One region of the Streptomyces sp. DSM 120436 genome, then DNA from elsewhere that is predicted to be linked to it. Evidence: riboswitches for the same ligand, from Rfam matches in the RefSeq annotation. Region 1 holds a riboswitch; each other region holds the start of a gene.
The links. Region 1 has a riboswitch for cyclic di-AMP ahead of ACWH4W_RS18370 (M23 family metallopeptidase). Riboswitches for the same ligand answer to the same signal wherever they lie in the genome.
Positions count from the first base shown of each region.

Region 1 (3,198 bases):
GTCGGCGTCCCAGGCTCTGCGGTCCTGCACGCTGCGCAGCGACCACAGGTCGAGCACCGGGCAGCCGTACCGGTCGGCGACGGCCCGCACGTGCCCGTTGTACGTGGCGATCTTGCCGCGCAGGTGCTTGAGCAGCGGGACGCCACGGGTGTCGAACCCGGTGGTCACCAGGACCGTGCCGGCCGCCGCGGCGAGCCGGGCGACGGCCTTCTCGAAGCGCTCGGCGACCTCGTCCGGGTCGGTGCCCGGACGCAGGATGTCGTTGCCGCCCGCGCAGAACGAGACCAGGTCGGGGGCGAGTTCGACGGCCCGCGGGACCTGGTCGGCCACGATCTGGTCCAGCAGCTTGCCGCGCACCGCGAGATTGACGTACTGGAAGTCGCCCTCGGGCCTGCGGTCGGCGAGCAGGACGGCGAGCCGGTCGGCCCAGCCGACGAACGCCCCGTCGGGGCCGGGGTCGCCGACGCCCTCGGTGAAGCTGTCCCCCACCGCCACGTACGACCCGATCACTGTTGCCTTGTCACTCTTCGAATCGTCTGCCACAGCCGCACATGATTCACCTTCCGATGTGACCTACGCGACCGTAGGGAGGGGTTGACGGGCGGTGAGATAAGCCACTCCCGGGTTTGACCGAGCCCGGAACAGGTACGGGCCGGGCCCGGACACGCCGAAGGCCGGCCCCGTGGATCGGGGGCCGGCCTTCGGCGCGCGTGTCAGGAAGGGTGCCGCGAGGGGTCAGATGGAGACGCCCTTGGAACGGAGGTACGAGATCGGGTCCACGTCCGAGCCGTAGTCCGGGCCGGTGCGGATCTCGAAGTGCAGGTGCGGGCCGGTCACGTTGCCGGTCGCACCGGAGAGACCGACCTGCTGGCCGGCGCTCACCGTCTGGCCCGTCGAGACGGACAGCGAGGACAGGTGGGCGTACTGGGCGTAGTAGCCGTCGTTCAGCTTGATGACGACCTGGTTGCCGTACGCGCCGCCCCAGCCGGCGGAGACGACGGTGCCGGCGCCGACGGCCTTCAGGGAGGTGCCGGTCGGGATGCTGAAGTCGACACCGGTGTGGTAGCCGCTGGACCACATGCTGCCGGCCACCTTGTAGGCGGTGCCGACGCCGCCGCCGGGCACCGGCGAGCTGTAGCCGGAGGTGGTCTGGGTGGAGGCGCCGTCGGAGGCGGACTCCTCGGACGACTTCTGCGCGGGCTGCTGAGCGGGCTTCTCGGCAGGCTGCTCGGCGGGCTGCTCGGCCTTGGGAGCGGCGGACTTCGGCGCCTGCGGCGAAGTGGACTGCCGGGGCGTGCTCTTGGCGGCGGCCTTGCCGTCGACGGAGAGCTTCAGACCCGGGTGGATGAGCGACGGGTCGTCACCCACGGCCTCGCGGTTGTCCGCGTAGAGCTGCTTCCAGCCGCCGTCGACGTGCTCCGCCTCGGCGATCTTGGCGAGGTAGTCGCCGGCCTTCACGGTGTACGTGCGGGCCTCGTCGCCCTTGTCGGCCTTGGCCTGCTGGCCGGTGACGGACAGCGACTGGACCGACTTCTCGGGGGCCGACTGCGGCGTCGCGGCGTGCGCGCCGGTGGCGCCGAGGAACGGCAGGGCGAGCGCGGCGCCACCGGTTCCGGCGACGGCGATGGAGCGGGTGAAACGCTGAGCCTTGGTACGGCGGTGCTTACCCTTCGCGGGCATGACGAATTCCTCTCCGGCGCCTACGAGGTGAGCTGTCGGGTGCGGACTGGAGATGTCCGGCCGCGTTGCCGCGCGGCTTAACCCCAAGCCTGTTTCCGGGGTCCGGAACAGGCAGTGGTACCTGTGGGTCCCCCGCTCCTGCCGTACGTCGGGTCAGTGTGTGCGGGCTCCGGGCGGCGGCAGGATTAGGCGTCCGTCCGGATCGGTTGGGAACGTAAGCGACCCCGACGGGGCGAAACAAGCGCGGGTTCCCGCGAACCCGCTTTTTACGTGATCGAAAGGGGAAAAAGACGTCACCGTGCGTTGATGTCGGAAGCGGCACACGGGCGAATTCCCTTGCCAGGGAGGGGAATTACGTGGACATGGCGACAGCGCACGGTCACCGGTATGACGATGCTCACGCACCCCATCCTCAATTCCCGCTCCATCGGAGCAAGTTACCCCTAACCGGCCTAATCGGACAGAACGCCTCAATCACCCGAAGTCCGACGCCGCAGCCGACACGATGGCAGCCTCCGGTCTCCCGTGACACCAACCCGTCACACGCCTCACAAAATCGAATAAAAAGCGACGTTTCTCAGCACGTCACCAGCCGACCGGGGGCCCGCTCAGTCACCCTGTGGACAACTCATTGCCCCAGGCAGGTATGTCGTATCGTCGAGTGGTGCCCGTCGACGAGCCGCGGCGACGGCGCCGAGTGGGAGGAGCCGTCCGTGACGCAGGAGATCCCGTCGACCGAGCCCCAGCTGACCGGGGTGCGCAACTTCCGCGACGTGGGCGGGCTGCCCACGGTGGACGGCCGGCGGGTGCGGCACGGTGTGCTGTTCCGCAGCGGTCACCTCGCCCACGCCACCGCGGAGGACGCCGTCTTCCTCTCCTCGCTCGGCCTGCACACCGTGTTCGACTTCCGCAACGCGGCCGACCAGAAGCTGGAGGGGCCGGACGTGGAGCTGCCGGGCGTGCGCAACGTCAACCTGCCGCTGAGCGACCCGGCCGACGGCGCGGAGTTCTGGAAGATGGTGCGCGACGGCGACCTGGACCAGCTCCGCGCGATCCTCGCCGACGGCCAGGGCGCCGACCGGATGATCACCTCGTACCGCATGATCGTCAAGGAGCGCACCGCCGAGCACTCCCAGGTGCTGCGCGCGCTCGCCGAGGACAGCGTCCCCGCGCTGATGCACTGCGCGGCCGGCAAGGACCGCGCCGGTCTCTCCGTGGCGGTCACCCTGCTCGCCGTGGGCGTGGAGCGCGACGCGATCGTCGAGGACTACCTGAAGTCCAACGCCAAGCACCGCCGCTACAAGGTGCGCCGCAGCGGCAGCTCCCCCGACGCCTACTCCCCCGAGGTCATGGAGCTGCTCAGCCCGCTGTTCGACGCGCGCGAGGAGTATCTGGCGGCGGCCTTCGAGACCGTCGAGGAGACCTGGGGCGGCGTGGACGCCTACCTGGAGCAGGGGCTCGGTCTCACGCCGGCCCTCCGGGAGCGGCTGCGCGAGCGCCTGCTCGACTGACGCCGGC
Region 1 is NZ_JBSKBS010000001.1:4,140,610-4,143,807, reverse strand. Features, by position in the region: gene ACWH4W_RS18375 (SGNH/GDSL hydrolase family protein) at 1-510, opposite strand, end outside; gene ACWH4W_RS18370 (M23 family metallopeptidase) at 736-1,680, opposite strand; cyclic di-AMP (ydaO/yuaA leader) riboswitch at 1,685-1,849, opposite strand; gene ACWH4W_RS18365 (tyrosine-protein phosphatase) at 2,394-3,191, shown strand.

Region 2 (3,198 bases), 3.4 Mb from region 1:
GTAGTACTCGGTCATCTCGGCGGCCGAGCGCTCCTTGCCCTCGAAGGTGTAGACGCCGTCCTTGTAGAACTCGGAGGCGGCCACGTCCAGGGCCAGGGCGATCTGCTCGCCGGGGGTGTAGCCGGCCTCCTGGATGGCCTCGAGGATGAGGTCGAGGGCCTCGCGGTTGGAGCCGAGGTTCGGGGCGAAGCCGCCCTCGTCGCCGAGGCCGGTGGCCAGGCCCTTGGCCTTCAGCACCTTCTTGAGGGTGTGGTAGACCTCGGCGCCCCAGCGCAGCGCCTCCGAGAAGGACTCCGCACCGATCGGAGCGATCATGAACTCCTGGATGTCCACGTTGGAGTCGGCGTGCGAGCCGCCGTTCAGGATGTTCATCATCGGCACCGGCAGCAGGTGCGCGTTCGGGCCGCCCAGGTAGCGGAACAGCGGCAGGTCGCTGGCCTCGGAGGCGGCGTGGGCGACGGCGAGCGAGACGCCGAGGATGGCGTTGGCGCCGAGCGAGCCCTTGTTGTCGGTGGCGTCCAGGTCGAACATCGCCTGGTCGATCAGGCGCTGCTCGGTGGCGTCGTAGCCGACGAGCTCCGGGCCGATCTGCTCGATGACGGCCAGTACGGCCTTCTCGACGCCCTTGCCGAGGTAACGGCCGGCGTCGCCGTCACGGAGTTCGACGGCCTCGAAGGCGCCGGTGGAGGCGCCGGACGGGACGGCGGCACGACCCGTGCTGCCGTCGTCGAGGCCGACCTCGACCTCGACCGTGGGGTTGCCTCGGGAGTCCAGGATTTCCCGGGCTACGACGACGTCGATGGACGGCACGAGCATCTCCTTCTTGGAATGTGACGCGGCTGAGCGGGGCCGCGGGGGCCCTGCGAGTCCGAGCCTAACCGGCTCCGGGCGATCGGCCATCCGGCCGCCCGCCTCATGGACAGAACCGAGAGTAAATTGTTTCCGAACGGAACAAAGCAGATTCGGGAAACCGTGACCGGAAACCGTGACCGCGGAGCGTCCGGACATGACCCCGCCCCGGTGCGTACGGGGAAGAAACGCACCGGGGCGGGTGGCCCGTGGGGACGGGGCGGGACCGTGCGGCCGGCCTTACTTCAGGTGAAGCTGCTGGCCCGGGTAGATGAGGTCGGCTTCCTCGACGATGTCGTCGTTCAGCTCGAACAGCTTCGCCCAGCCGCCCTTGACGTCGTGCTCCGCGGCGATCGAGCTGAGGGTGTCGCCCTTGACGACCTTGTACTCGCCGTCGCCCTTCTCGACCTTCTCGCCGGTCGGGGTGGTGACGGTCTTCTTCTCGGCCTTCTGCTCGGCCTTCTGCTCGGCCGGGGCGGCCGGGCGCTCGGCGGAGCGGGAGGCCTTCCGCTCGCTCTCGCGGGACTCCGTGGCGCCGGACTCCTGGGAGGAGCCCTCGGCGGAGGAGCCGTTGTAGGCGGCGTTGGACAGGCCGGTGCCGCAGACCGGCCAGGCGCCCTTGCCCTGGCCCGCGAGGACCTTCTCGGCGATCTCGATCTGCTGGGCCTTGGTGGCCTGGTCGGCGGTGGCCGCGTACTGGGTGCCGCCGTACCCGGCCCAGGTGGAGGCGGAGAACTGCAGGCCGCCGTAGTAGCCGTTGCCGGTGTTGATGGACCAGTTGCCGCCGGACTCGCACTGGGCGACGGCGTCCCACTCGGACGCGGTGGCGGCGGAGGCGTTGCCGGCCGCCATCAGCGGACCGGCGACGGCGGCGCCGGTGACACCGGCGATGGCGATGGCGCGAGTGGCCTTGGACGGACGACGGTGCTTGCCCTTGCCGGAAAACAGCATGGATGGATCCCCTCACCGACGCCTACGAGGTGAGCTGTCGGGTTCGGGCCGGTTGAGTTGCCCGGCCACGTCCCTCCCGGGACGCGGCTTCACCCCGAGCCGTACCGGACGTGAACCGTCCGGATCCGGCGCCTACCTGGGTCCCCCGCTCCTGCCTACGGCGCATGACGCGACGACTGTTCCCGTGCTGCCACTGGCAGGATTCGGCGTGGCGGCAGCCGGGGCCCGCGATGGCGAGCGGTCACGACCGTAAGCACGGGCCCGACGGAATTTCAAAGATGATCAGGTCTTCTGAGACCTATCTCTCACAGCCCTTATTACGGACATTCAGCCCGAATCGCTCCGTCAACTGCCGCCGCGCGGAGGCGCCTTCGGGCGCCGCCCCACGCCCGCTACTCGCCGGTCTCCGCGTCCACGAGAAGCCGCTGACCTGGCAGGATCAGGTTCGGGTCGTCACCGATGACCTGCTGGTTCTCGACGTAGAGCGCCGTCCATCCACCGGCGAGGGCAAGGGAGTCGGCGATGGACACCAGGCTGTCCCCGGCCCGCACGGTGTAGCGGCCGTCGGCGGCCTCGGCCGACGCCTCGGCGGAGCGCGAGGCGTGCCGACCGGCCGACGGGGTCGCGGCGTCGGCGCGCTCGCCCTCCTGGGCGCTGGGGCCGCGGTGGCGGCCCGGGCCGGTGGACTCGGACTCGGTGACCACCGAAGAGCCGGTACTCTGCCCCGACTTGTCCGACTCGTCACGCTCGGGGGTGGCGGAGGCGGACGAGGAGGCCGGGGCGCTCGCGTCACCCTTCTCCACCCCCTCCGCCTTCCCTCTCTTCTCCTCGCCGGACGAACCGGGCACGGCGGACGGAGAGGGGGAAGCGGACGCATCGCCCGGTTCGGGCGAACCGGACGGAGTGGCGGTGCCGGCGGCCCGGGAGCCGTCCGGGGTCGCGTCGTCCGCCACGCCCGGGTCGACGTTCGGGGACGCGGTGTCCTGCTGCAGACCCGTGGGCAGGCCGCAGGCGCGCCACTTGCCGCTCCCCTGCTCGGCGAGGATTCTCTCGGCGACGGTGATCTGCTGGTTGCGGCTGGCCTGGTCGGCGCTGGGCGCGAACTCCAGACCGCCGTAGGTCTCCCAGTCGTCCTGGGTCAACTGGAGGCCGCCGTAGTAGCCGTTGCCGGTGTTCTGGCTCCAGGAGCCGCCGCTCTCGCACTCCGCGACCCGGTCCCAGGTCTCGCCGTCCGCCGCACTGGCGCCGCCCGCCCCGAGCAGGGGGATCGCGATGGCGGAGCCGGTCACCCCGGCCGCGACGAGAAGAGCCGGAGCCTGGCGAGGGCGACGGTGTCGGCCGTTCCCGGAGAGCATGCGGAAGCCTTTCACTCGGCGACAAGGACCGGCACGGTGAGCA
Region 2 is NZ_JBSKBS010000001.1:719,050-722,247, forward strand. Features, by position in the region: gene eno (phosphopyruvate hydratase) at 1-810, opposite strand, end outside; gene ACWH4W_RS03180 (transglycosylase family protein) at 1,090-1,800, opposite strand; cyclic di-AMP (ydaO/yuaA leader) riboswitch at 1,805-1,973, opposite strand; gene ACWH4W_RS03185 (LysM peptidoglycan-binding domain-containing protein) at 2,193-3,155, opposite strand.
Region 2: another riboswitch for cyclic di-AMP. It lies ahead of ACWH4W_RS03180 (transglycosylase family protein); the one in region 1 lies ahead of ACWH4W_RS18370 (M23 family metallopeptidase).

Region 3 (3,198 bases), 3.0 Mb from region 1:
ACACCACCGACGAGGGCGCCGGACGGGCCCGCGCCCTCGGTCTCGCCGCCGACGTCGTCCCGCTCGGCGACGGCCTGGACTGGCGGCGGCTGCTGGAGCACCTGCACGACGAGCGCGGGGTGCGGCGCCTGATGGTCGAGGGCGGCGGACGGATCCACACCCAGCTGATGACCCAGGGCCTCGCCGACGAGCTGCAGCTCGTCCTCGCCCCGCTGTTCGTCGGCGACCCGGACGCCCCCCGGCTGTTCGGCCCCGGCTCCTACCAGGGCGGTCGGCTGCGGCTGGTCGAGACCCGGCCCGTCGGCGACGTCGTCCTGATGCGCTACGAGCCCACCGCGCCCGGCACCGGCGCGCTGCCCTCCGCGGCCGACCGCCACTGGCTCGCCCTCGCCTGCGAGCTGGCCGCGCGGTGCCCGCCCTCCGAGACCGCGTTCAGCGTCGGCGCGGTCGTGGTCGCCGCCGACGGCACCGAGCTGGCGCGGGGGCACTCCCGCGAGGGCGGCGACCCCGTGGTGCACGCGGAGGAGGCCGCGCTCGCCAGGACCGACCCCACCGACCCGCGGCTGGCCGGCGCCACCGTCTACTCCAGCCTGGAACCGTGCGCCCGTCGCGCGTCCCGGCCGGCGCCCTGCGCGCGGCTGATCCTGGACGCCGGGGTGCGCCGGGTGGTCACGGCCTGGCGGGAGCCGGACACCTTCGTGGCGGACGCCGACGGCAGCGCGGTGCTGGCGGACGGCGGCGCCACGGTGCTGGTCCTGCCGGAGTACGAGCAGCGTGCGAAGGCGCCGAACGCGCATCTGCCGGGCGGCTGACCGGGCTGCCCGGGAAGGGGTGTGCGTCGGGCCCCGTGGATGCCGTACACTGGTGATTACCGACGCGGGGTGGAGCAGCTCGGTAGCTCGCTGGGCTCATAACCCAGAGGTCGCAGGTTCAAATCCTGTCCCCGCTACTGAAGGCCGAGGGCCGGAATCCAAAAGGGTTCCGGCCCTCGGTGTTTTCCGCATGCCGACGCCTTGGGTCGGCGCCTTTCTTCCCGCCTTTCACTCAGCGTGAGCGGAGTGCTTCGCAGCGCATAACAACTGACATACCGTCAGGTTCGGCCGGTCGTCCGACGCGCGGTCAACTCGCCCGTTTTCACCCGGTCATGACGCTTAAGTCCGCGCGGAAACCATGAACGATCAAGGGGAACGGCTTGGAATCCGGCCCCCGCGTCTATTAACGTTCGATAACGCAGCGCGGTCGTCCCAGCCGTCACAGAAGGCGGCTCCGTGCGCACGCGCCGAATCCCGCGAGGGAACCGGGGAACCACCACCATGGGGTGAATCGGGCGGATACCGCCGTGAGAACACGGCTCGTATACGCGCGTAGGAGACCTTCCTGCTCCGAACCCGTCAGCTAACCCGGTAGGCGAAGAAGGAAGGAAAGGAGCGCGCCCACGTGGCGTCCAACCCGCCTGCCCCCGAGGCCCCGTTCCACCCGAGCGACACCTTCGCCTACGGCGCCGACCGCGCCGACGAGGGTCCGTTCGAGGAGTGGAACCCCACCGCGGAGTCCGTGCGGCCCGTGCGCGGGCGGCACCGCGTCGCCAAGCAGCGCGGAGGCGGACTCGCGCGCAGCTCCACCGTCCTGGGCGTCGGCGTCATAGCCGCCGTCGGCGCCGGCGGCATGGCCAGCGCCCAGACCGGCAAGCCGCCCGTCTCCCTCACCATGCCCGACCTGCCCCACGTGGGTTCCCTCCTCTCCGACGAGGAAACCCCCAAGGGCTCGAGCACCCCCCTCAGCGACATCGGCATGACCACCGCCGACGCCGAGGAGGGCGCCGCCGGCGCCGGAGAGGCGCTGCGCGCCCGCATCATGGCCCAGGTCGAGCAGCAGCAGGGGCAGGCGCAGAGCAAGGCCCAGGCCGCCGCCCTCGCCGCCGCCGAGAAGGAGGCCGCCGAGGCCGCCGCCAAGGCGGAGAAGGAGGCCAAGGAGAAGGCCGAGGCCGCGAAGAAGGAGGCGGAGGAGGAGGCCGCGAAGAAGGCCGAGGCCGAGCGCCTCGCCGAGCTGGCCAAGCAGTACACCCTGCCGACCTCCTCGTACACCCTCACCTCGACGTTCGGTCAGGCCGGCGCCTACTGGTCCTCCGGCTACCACACGGGCCTCGACTTCGCCGCCCCCACCGGCACGCTGATCAAGGCGGTCCACACCGGCACGATCACCGCCGCTGGCTGGGACGGCTCGTACGGCTACAAGACCGTGCTCACCCTCGACGACGGCACCGAGATCTGGTACGCCCACCAGTCGTCGATCAATGTCAGCGTCGGTCAGAAGGTCACCACCGGCGACGTGATCGGCCGCGTCGGCGCGACCGGCAACGTCACCGGCGCCCACCTCCACTTCGAGGTCCACCCCGCCGGCTCCTCCGGCGGCGTCGACCCGGCCGCCTGGCTGGCCGGCAAGGGCCTCAGCGTCTGAACCACCCGGCGGCCGCGTCCCGGCCGCCGACGCCGCGAACGCCGGCAGCCCCGACGACGCCCCCCCGACGTCCGGGCTGCCGGTCCCGCATGTCCGGGGCTTCTCAGCGCCGGTAGGGGCGCTCCCCGTACGCGGGGTACGGATGGCCGTGGGGCGGCGGCTGCCCGTACGCCTGCCACGGCGCGGGGACGGGCCCGTACGCCCACGCCGCGCCGTACGGCGCCGGGGGCGCCGTGAGACGGGCCGCGTGCTCCAGCGCCGGGCGGGCCGCCGCGCGCCGGTGCCACAGCTCCAGCAGCAGTTCCCGCTCCCGGCTCACGAAATCCGGCCCCGCCTTCCCCGCGCGGCCCCGGTGCCGCAGGAACGCCAGCGAGGTCGCGTACGCCTCGTACTGGGCGACCGCGCGCGCCGCGGGCCCGCCCCCGTGCTCACGCGCGAACCTCCGGGCGAGGCGCCGGGCCCGCATCGAGCTCAGCGCGAACGGCTCCGCGGGACGCAGCCAGCCGGCGGCCACGTACGCGGGCAGCTCCGTGCGCACGGTCCGCAGCTCCCGCTGCCGCGTCCACACCACCAGCCAGGTCAGCAGCCCGAACGCGGGCACCATGAACGCCCCGTACACCGCGAGGAAGCCGAACTGGCCGAGCGTGGCGGAGCCGTTCCACAGGGCGTGCATGCCCATCGCGAGGAGCAGCCCGGCGACCGGGAAGAGCACGCGCCGCACCCGCTGCCGGTCGGCGGACA
Region 3 is NZ_JBSKBS010000001.1:1,139,880-1,143,077, reverse strand. Features, by position in the region: gene ACWH4W_RS05185 (dihydrofolate reductase family protein) at 1-812, shown strand, start outside; tRNA gene ACWH4W_RS05180 (tRNA-Met) at 876-949, shown strand; cyclic di-AMP (ydaO/yuaA leader) riboswitch at 1,268-1,425, shown strand; gene ACWH4W_RS05175 (M23 family metallopeptidase) at 1,438-2,457, shown strand; gene ACWH4W_RS05170 (PrsW family intramembrane metalloprotease) at 2,561-3,198, opposite strand, start outside.
Region 3: another riboswitch for cyclic di-AMP. It lies ahead of ACWH4W_RS05175 (M23 family metallopeptidase); the one in region 1 lies ahead of ACWH4W_RS18370 (M23 family metallopeptidase).

Region 4 (3,198 bases), 2.2 Mb from region 1:
GCGTCGTCGGTGAGGTCGGAGTCGAGCAGCTCGCACAGGGCGAGGTCCTCGGCGAGGCCCAGCCGGGCCGCCCGCTCGCGCAGCCGCAGCACGGGCAGGGTGGCGATGCCCTCGCGCAGGTCGGTGCCGGGGGTCTTGCCGGACTCGTAGGAGTCGGAGGCGATGTCCAGGACGTCGTCGGCGAGCTGGAAGGCGACGCCGAGCCGCTCGCCGTACTGGGTGAGGATGTCCACCACCGTCTCGTCGGCGCCGGACATCATCCCGCCGAACCGGCAGGAGACGGCGACCAGGGAGCCGGTCTTGCCGCCGAGCACGTCCAGGTAGTGGTCGACCGGGTCGCGGCCGTTCTGCGGGCCCGCGGTCTCCAGGATCTGGCCGGTGACCAGCCGCTCGAACGCCTCGGCCTGGACCCGCACCGCCTCCGGGCCGAGGTCGGCCAGGATGTGGGAGGCGCGGGCGAAGAGGAAGTCGCCGGTGAGCACGGCGACCGAGTTGCCCCAGCGGGCGTTCGCGCTCGCGACCCCGCGCCGCACCTCGGCCTCGTCCATCACGTCGTCGTGGTACAGCGTGGCCAGGTGGGTGAGTTCCACCACGACGGCCGACGGCACGATGCCGGGCGCGTAGGGGTCGCCGAACCGGGCGGAGAGCATCACGAGCAGCGGACGGAACCGTTTGCCGCCGGCCCGCACCAGGTGCTGGGCGGCCTCCGTGATGAAGGGCACCTCGCTCTTGGTGGCCTCGAGCAGCCCTTCCTCGACAGCCGTCAATCCGGCCTGGACATCGGCTTCCAGAGCCTGGTCCCGCACGCTCAGCCCGAACGGCCCGACGACGGTCACGAGGGGTCTCCTGTCTGCTGGTGTCTGCTGGCGGTTACACGGTTTGTCGATAGGTCGCTGCCACCACTCGAGTCAGCGTATCCGGTCATGTTTCGATCACCGCCAGGGCCCGGGGTCACAAGCAAGGCGATACGGGAGCAGAAGCGGAGTGTTTTTGATCGGGCAATGACAAGGGACATACCTCGACTTCCCGGACACGGCGGCCCGTGGACCATCCTGCCCCACCCGTGAGTCCGATTTGCCGCGATCGCCCCTCTAATTCACCTTGGCCGCAAATGCCCCCACGGTCGTCGCCCCGTGAAGTGAGTCACGCGCCCGCCGGCCGTCCGGTCACCCCCGCACACGCCCGTCATCCCGCTCCACGCAACGGAGTTGACCCTGAGCGACCGCAAAGGATCAAGCACCCTAAATCGCCCATCTCAAGATCAAACGGTGCTTTGTGTGATCGTCGCACTTGTTCCCGACATGCGCTCTCGCATACGTTCCGGGCCTGCCGGGTGGACGCCTAGTCCTGCCGCCACCCGCATCACACCCGACGACGAACTCACGCACGGCAGGAGCGGGGGACCCAGGTAAGCCGCCGTACCGGACACCGCGCCGGGACGGCTCGGGGTGAAGCCATGCCCGCAGGGGCACGGCCGGGCACTCTCCCGCCCGAACCCGACAGCTCACCTCGCAGGCGTAGGAGAGGAACCCAGACATGCCCGCTTCCGCTTCGTACCGCCGCCGCCTCGTCCGCTCCCTCGCCGTCGCCGGCACCGGCGTCGCCGTGGTCGCGATGCCGCTGTTCGGCGCCACCAGCGCCGCGGCCGCCCCCGCGGCCCAGGCCACCGCCGCCTCCACGACCGCGTACCCGGACAACCTCGACGGCTGGATCCGCGAGGCGATGGACGTCATGGCGCAGAACGGCATCCCCGGCTCCTACGACTCCATCCACCGCAACATCATGCGGGAGTCGTCCGGCAACCCGGCCGCCATCAACCTGTGGGACTCCAACGCCGCGAAGGGCACCCCGTCCAAGGGCCTGCTCCAGGTCATCGACCCGACCTTCCAGGCGTACCACGTGCCCGGCACCGCCTTCGACCCGTTCGACCCGGTCGCCAACATCGCCGCGGCCTGCAACTACGCCGCCGACCGCTACGGTTCGATCGACAACGTCTTCGGCGCGTACTGAGCCGACCTCTGACGGCCCACCCCGGCCGTCTGCCCGAACAGTCGCTCGAGGACGACGGCCACACCGTCGTCCTCGTTCGACAGGGTGACCTCGTCGGCCGCCGCCTTCAGCTCGGGGTGCGCGTTGGCCATGGCGACGCCGTGGCCCGCCCACCGGAACATGGGGACGTCGTTCGGCATGTCCCCGAAGGCGACCGTGTCCTCGGGGCGCAGCCCCAGGTGGTCGGCGGCCAGCGCCAGCCCGGTCGCCTTGGTGACCCCGCACGGCTGGAGCTCCACCGTGCCCGGCCCCGACATCGTGACCGTGGCCAGCGAACCGACCACGGACCGGGCCGCCGCCGCCAGCACGTCGTCCGACAACTCCGGGTGGCGCAGCAGCACCTTGCTGATCGGCCGCGCCCACAGGTCGTCGCGCCGCTCCACCCGCACCGACGGGAGCGTCGGGTGCGGCATCCGGTAGCCCGGCTCGATCAGCGTCAGCCCGTCGACCCCGTCCTGGTCGACCGCGGCGTACACCTCCCCCACCTCGGCCTCGATCTTGCCGAGCGCGGTCTCCGCCAGCTCCCGGTCCAGCCGGACCGACCACAGCATCCGGTGCGCGGCGGCGTCGTAGACCTGCGCGCCCTGTCCGCACACCGCGAGCCCCGTGCAGCCGAGGTCGTCGAGCAGCGACCGCACTCTGGGGGCCGGGCGGCCCGTCACCACGAGGTGCCGGGCACCGGCCCGCTCGGCCCGCGCGAGGGCGGCGAGGGAGCGGTCGGAGAGGGTGTCGTCACCGCGCAGCAGCGTCCCGTCCAGGTCGGTGGCGATGAGGAAACAATCGGTGGGTGCGGCCATGATCAGAGAATACGGACGAGAGGACCGTCCGATTCGCCGCGCCCGTATGCCCTCGCATTGGGTGCGTTTTGCCTTCTTACGCCGCCGGATCGCGACCGGTTGGGACCTCTTTCCCGTTTTGACCGGAACAGGGTGCGCTCCGGCGGACCCGGGCCCGGGAAGTCGTCCGCATACAAGAGCCCACCGGGGCGCGACCCCGTAACGTGTGGCACGGCCACGGACACGTGGCGCACCCGCGCACACGAAAGCGAGGCAGCACCCGATGCCCCCCTTCGATGTCCCCGAGGGCGATCCCTTCGGCCCGCACAACCTGCCGTACGGCGTCTTCTCGCTCCCCGGTTCGCCGGAGCGC
Region 4 is NZ_JBSKBS010000001.1:1,907,568-1,910,765, reverse strand. Features, by position in the region: gene ACWH4W_RS08780 (polyprenyl synthetase family protein) at 1-836, opposite strand, end outside; cyclic di-AMP (ydaO/yuaA leader) riboswitch at 1,405-1,533, shown strand; gene ACWH4W_RS08775 (transglycosylase SLT domain-containing protein) at 1,537-2,010, shown strand; gene ACWH4W_RS08770 (HAD family hydrolase) at 1,974-2,846, opposite strand; gene fahA (fumarylacetoacetase) at 3,109-3,198, shown strand, end outside.
Region 4: another riboswitch for cyclic di-AMP. It lies ahead of ACWH4W_RS08775 (transglycosylase SLT domain-containing protein); the one in region 1 lies ahead of ACWH4W_RS18370 (M23 family metallopeptidase).